2 regions of the Buttiauxella ferragutiae genome follow, and region 2 is predicted to be linked to the other one. Evidence: predicted binding sites of a transcription regulator. Region 2 holds the regulator's gene; the other holds the start of a gene.
What was found. The regulator sigma-54, encoded in region 2, starts transcription at its own class of promoters, with help from an activator protein. The targets are predictions, from matches to a motif close to GTTGGCACANNTTTCGCTNT.
Positions count from the first base shown of each region.

Region 1: the regulator sigma-54 is predicted to act here: its motif matches at 1,359-1,378, upstream of MNO13_RS19500 (pyridoxal-phosphate-dependent aminotransferase family protein).

Region 1 covers NZ_CP093332.1:4,228,752-4,231,893, forward strand. The annotation lists partial or broken gene hpxK (allantoate amidohydrolase) at 1-68, opposite strand, end outside; gene MNO13_RS19500 (pyridoxal-phosphate-dependent aminotransferase family protein) at 68-1,309, opposite strand; gene MNO13_RS19505 (MurR/RpiR family transcriptional regulator) at 1,583-2,422, opposite strand; gene MNO13_RS19510 (gamma-glutamyltransferase family protein) at 2,538-3,142, shown strand, end outside.
Region 2 covers NZ_CP093332.1:506,862-510,003, reverse strand. The annotation lists gene lptA (lipopolysaccharide ABC transporter substrate-binding protein LptA) at 1-306, shown strand, start outside; gene lptB (LPS export ABC transporter ATP-binding protein) at 313-1,038, shown strand; gene rpoN (RNA polymerase factor sigma-54) at 1,212-2,645, shown strand; gene hpf (ribosome hibernation promoting factor) at 2,668-2,955, shown strand.

The DNA.
Region 1 (3,142 bases), 1.6 Mb from region 2:
TCTGCTCGCTGCATGACGCGTTTCGCCGCCTGACTTGCCTGTGCGGCATTCATCGCAAGTTTTACCATCAGCGATTTTCCTGAGAATAGACATCCCACGCCGCCTGCATTGCAGCCCCTTGCGTCGTTTTAAAACCGAGGCGATTCAAGACGGCTTCAAGCGCGGTCAGCGTTTGCAGCACGCAATCTTTACGCGCGTTATAACCCATGGTGCCAATGCGCCAGATTTTGCCTTGTAGCGGGCCAAATGAGGTGCCGATTTCGATATGGAAATCATCCAGCAGCATTTTGCGCACTTCTTCGCCGTGGACGACAGATGGGATCACCACGCCCAGTACGTTATTCATTTTATGTTGCAGATCGCCGAAGGTTTCCAGACCCATGCCCTGAATCCCGGCCACCAGCGCACGTCCGTGCAACTCGTGGCGAGCGATGCCCACATCCAGACCTTCTTCGAGAATAATGCGCGCGCATTCACGTGCGGCGAACAGCATGCTGGTGGCTTCAGTATGGTGGTTGAGGCGTTCCGGTCCCCAGTAATCCATCACCATGCCGAGATCGAAATAATTCGAGTAGATCATTTCGTCATCGCCATCCTGGTGTGCAGAGGTGCGGATCCCTTCTTCGATACATTTACGGCGGCGAATCACTTGTTCCATTTGCGGGCTGAGAGTGATGGGAGAACTACCAGATGGGCCGCCAAGGCATTTTTGCAGCCCCGCCGAAACGGCATCTAATCCCCATGCGTCGGTTTCCAGCGCGTTGCCGCCAAACGAAGCGGTCGCATCGGTATAGAACAACACGCCGTGGCGGCGGCAGATTTCGCCCAGTTCAGCCAATGGCTGCAACATAGTCGTAGAAGTGTCGCCCTGAACGGTCAGCAGTAAACGGGGTTTAACACTTTTGATAGCATCTTCGATTTGGTCAGGCGTAAACACTTCGCCCCACGGCACTTCAATGGTGTGAACTTCAGCGCGGCAGCGGCGGGCAATTTCACATAGCAGATGACCAAAACGCCCAAACACCGGCACCAGCACTTTGTCACCAGGCCGAATAGCCGAAAGTAGAATTGCTTCAATGCCGGAACGGGAAGTGCCGTCTACCAGCATCGTCCAGCGGTTTTGGGTACGGAAAAGCTCGCGATACAGCACCATCACTTCATTCATATAGCCGGTCATGACCGGGTCATATTGCCCAATCAACTGGCTCGCCATGGCGCGTAATACACGCGGATCGGCATTAATGGGTCCCGGCCCCATCAATAAACGATGAGGTGGATTAATTTGCGTGAAGTGCTGAATATCGAACATGGCATTTCCTTTTATTCTGCGTGAAACAAAAGATTCTTTATTGAAATATTCTGCAACTAATGTGCCACCAATTTTTGTGAAAGACAAAAGAAGAAAAGAGACAGATGACATACCTCTTCGTAGGTCGGATAAGCAGCAGCGTCATCCGACAAAAGCGGCGAAAATGGTGGATGACGCTGCCGCTTATTCACCCTACAAAAACCCGTTCACTGACTCTTCATCTCTGAACCAGAATGGTTCCCATGATGCGTGCAAACGCACCACTAAAGTGCATTACCGTTGTTCCAGTTCATCAAACTCAGAATACAACTCAGCAATATGATGAATACGCTGGCGACCGGTGGTTAGCGCCTCGTGGAGTACCGCATTAGACAACAAGTTCACCAGGCTCATCGCGCTGCTATAGCTATCAAAAGCTGAAACGCTATCAAGCGGTGCTGCAAAGTGCCAGCGGCAGAATGGCGTAAGACCTGAGCCTTGCGCTTCGCTCATTACCAGCAACGGTATCTGGCGCTTATGCAGGTTTGCCAGCAATGGCTTGATAATTCTCGGCCTTCTGCGAAACGCGATAGCAATAACGCAATCCTGCTCACTGATATCCACCACTTCTTCTGCCAGCGTCTGGCCCGGTTGCGGCAGTAACCAGACATCGTTGCGAGTCTGCAATAACTGTTGGCGCAAATGCGTCGCCACTGGCCATGAATTCCTTAAGCCAATGATGAAGATACGTTTTGAGGTATTAATCGCACTCACGACATCGGCAAATTGCTGCGTATCCAGCAGGCTAACCCACTGCGTCAGGTTGGCCATTTCTTGCTTATAATGTCGTGCTAATAAGGTGTTTCCCTGCACTGCATCACGGTTTTCTGTCAGCGGCATTCCGCTCTGGCGCAAGGTACGTAACTCTTCACGCATATCTTTGTAACGGTCATAGCCCAAACGCTTAAATAAACGGCTAACCGTGGCTTTTGATACGCCAGAAAGGCGAGCAAGTTCCGCGCTGTTGTAGCTAATCAGGTCGTCAAAATGATCGAAAATAAATGTGGCAACACGTTGTTCTTGCGGAGAAAGCTGCTCATATGTCGCTCTTAAACGCTCATCTAATTGTTTCATTATGACCTCTGTAACTTTTGTTTCACTCGAGCCTGGCACAGTGAAATCAACCGCGTCAACCTGGAACATCTTTTGCTTAAAGATAACCCCGTCTTCCATTCTGAGAGATAACACGATGATGCAAAGCAATATGGCACCTTCCGGCATGGCGGTGACTCCGCACCATTTGGCCAGTGAATCCGCATTATCCGTGCTACGCCACGGGGGGGACGCCATCGAAGCGATGGTCGCGGCGGCGGCAACTATCGCCGTAGTTTATCCGCATATGAATGGTATTGGCGGGGATGGCTTTTGGTTGATCGTGCCGCCAGAAGGCGAACCGATTGCCATTGATGCCAGCGGTGCAGCAGGTTCGCTTGCCTCACTGGAGTTTTACGCCGGTGAAAACGCAATCCCACATCGTGGCCCAAAAGCGGCATTAACCGTACCTGGCACGCTAAGTAGTTGGGACGAAGCGCTAAAAATTGCCGGGCAACTCGGTGGCGGGCAATTACCTCTCTCGCGTTTATTGGCTGACGCCATCCGCTATGCGGCAGATGGTATTCCGGTGACCCAATCACAGGCGCTTGCCACTCACAGTAAATATGACGAACTGGTTAACATCACCGGTTTTGCCGAAACCTTTCTGGAACGAGGCGAAATCCCACGCGCGGGCAGCCGGTTTACTCAACCACGGCTGGCCGAAACGCTGACACGCCTGACCGTTGAAGGGCTTGATAG
Region 2 (3,142 bases):
GATGGTTATGGTAATCCAGCCACGTTCTATCAGATGCAAGATAGCGGTAAACCCGTTAGCGGCCACTCAGCGACCATGCACTATGAGTTGCAAAACGACTTTGTAGTTCTGACCGGTAATGCTTATCTCGAGCAGGTCGACAGCAATATCAAAGGCGACAAAATTACTTATCTGGTGAAAGAACAGAAGATGCAGGCCTTTAGCGAAAAAGGTAAACGTGTCACCACCGTTCTGGTCCCTTCTCAACTGCAGAAAAAAGACGGCCAGGCTCCGGCACCAGCCCCTGCGCAGAAAAAGAGTAACTAATTCGTTATGGCTACTTTAATTGCAAAAAATCTCGCCAAAGCCTACAAAGGCCGCCGCGTCGTTGAAGATGTCAGCCTGGCTGTTAAGTCGGGTGAAATTGTCGGGTTACTTGGCCCAAACGGTGCCGGGAAAACCACCACCTTTTACATGGTGGTTGGCATTGTGCCGCGTGACGCCGGCAACATTATTATTGATGATGAAGACATCAGCCTTCTGCCACTTCATGCTCGTGCTCGTCGAGGTATCGGCTACTTACCGCAAGAAGCGTCTATTTTCCGCCGTTTAAGTGTGTTCGATAACTTAATGGCTGTGCTGCAAATCCGTGACGATCTTTCTGTTGAGCAGCGTGATGACCGCGCTAATGAGCTGATGGAAGAATTCCACATCGAACATTTGCGTAATAACCTCGGGCAGTCATTGTCTGGTGGCGAGCGTCGTCGTGTCGAAATTGCCCGAGCATTAGCCGCAAATCCAAAATTTATTCTTCTGGATGAACCTTTTGCTGGTGTTGACCCAATCTCCGTCATCGACATCAAGCGAATCATTGAGCATCTGCGCGACAGTGGGCTCGGGGTGTTGATTACTGACCATAACGTACGCGAAACGCTGGCTGTTTGTGAACGTGCCTACATCGTAAGCCAGGGCCATTTAATCGCCCATGGCACTCCAGCCGAAATCCTGGAAGACGAGCATGTTAAGCGCGTGTATCTGGGCGAAGAGTTCAGACTCTGATAGGGTAGTAAAAATTATAATATTTATACTCAAAATAATTCGAGTTGCAGGTAGGCGACAAGGGAGTTCATCCCAGGAGCTTACTTGAGTAAGTGACTGGGGTGAAGGAGTGCAGTCAACACCCCTGCAGCTCGAAGTATGACGAGTATAACCTGAGGAAGCTCGCTCTGAATATGAAGCAAGGTTTGCAATTACGGCTTAGCCAACAACTTGCTATGACTCCCCAGTTACAGCAGGCAATTCGTCTGTTGCAACTTTCGACGTTAGAGCTACAGCAAGAACTTCAGCAAGCACTGGAAAGTAACCCACTGCTTGAGCAAACCGATCTGCATGAAGAAGTTGAAACTCAGGAAGTACGTGAAAACGAAGCGTTAGATACCCGTGAGGCGCTTGAGCAAAAAGAAATGCCTGACGAGTTACCGCTGGATACCAGTTGGGACGAAATCTACACCGCAGGCACTCCATCAGGAACCGGAAGCGATTATATCGACGACGAATTGCCGGTTTATCAGGGGGAAACGACCCAGTCTCTTCAGGATTATCTGATGTGGCAGGTTGATCTCACCCCGTTTTCAGATACTGACACAGCAATTGCGACCTCTATTGTCGATGCCGTTGACGAAATGGGTTATCTCACAGTTTCTCTGGAAGAAATTCTGGAAAGCATGGGTGATGACGAAATCACCCTCGACGAAGTGGAAGCCGTACTCAAACGCGTTCAACGCTTCGATCCTGTGGGTGTTGCCGCACGTGATCTACGCGATTGCCTGCTCATACAGCTTTCACAGTTCGCTCGCGAAACGCCATGGTTAACCGAAGCCAGCTTGATTGTCAGCGATCACCTGGATCTGCTCGCTAACCATGACTTCCGCAGCCTGATGCGCGTCACCCGTCTGAAAGAAGAGGTGCTGAAAGAGGCAATGTGCCTGATTCAGTCTCTTGACCCACGCCCAGGGCAATCCATTCAGACCGGTGAACCGGAATATGTCATACCGGATGTTCTGGTGAAAAAAACGCAAGGTCACTGGACTGTAGAACTCAATGCCGACAGCCTCCCTCGCCTGAAAATAAACCAGCAGTACGCTGCAATGGGCACCAGTGCCCGCAATGACAGCGACTCGCAATTTATTCGCAGTAATCTGCAAGAAGCAAAGTGGCTGATTAAGAGCCTGGAAAGCCGGAACGACACGCTGCTGCGCGTCAGTCGCTGTATCGTTGAACAGCAACAAGGCTTTTTTGAACACGGCGAAGAGCACATGAAACCGATGGTGCTTGCTGATATCGCTCAGGTCGTAGAAATGCATGAATCGACCATTTCCCGAGTGACCACGCAAAAATATTTACATAGCCCACGCGGCATTTTTGAATTGAAGTATTTCTTCTCAAGCCACGTTAATACCGAAGGTGGAGGTGAAGCCTCCTCGACGGCAATTCGTGCATTGGTGAAGAAATTAATTGCTGCGGAAAACCCTGCGAAACCACTGAGTGATAGCAAGTTAACGACTATGCTATCGGATCAGGGGATCATGGTGGCACGCCGCACTGTTGCGAAGTACCGAGAGTCTTTATCCATACCACCGTCAAATCAGCGTAAACAGTTGGTTTGACTTAACCGATAAGGAAGACACTATGCAGCTCAACATTACAGGACATAACGTCGAAATCACTGACGCACTGCGCGAATTTGTGAGTACGAAGTTTGCCAAACTGGAGCAGTACTTCGATAGAATTAACCAAGTCTATATTGTGTTAAAAGTGGAAAAAGTCACGCATATTGCCGATTCAACGCTTCATGTAAATGGTGGTGAAATTCATGCCAGCGCGGAAGGGCAGGATATGTATGCGGCGATTGACGGTCTGATTGATAAACTGGCTCGCCAGTTAACCAAACATAAAGATAAACTAAAACAACACTGATAATCCGGGCAACTGTTTAAGCAGTTACCCAAAATAATTCGAGTTGCAGAAAGGCGGCTACACAGTGAATCCCCATGAGCTTACTCTGGTAAGTGACTGGGGTGAGCGAGGAAGCCAACGCATATGCAACTTGAAGTATGAAGGGTAAAGACGGCTCGTTGCGTGGAGTAGCGGGCCGTTAGCATAA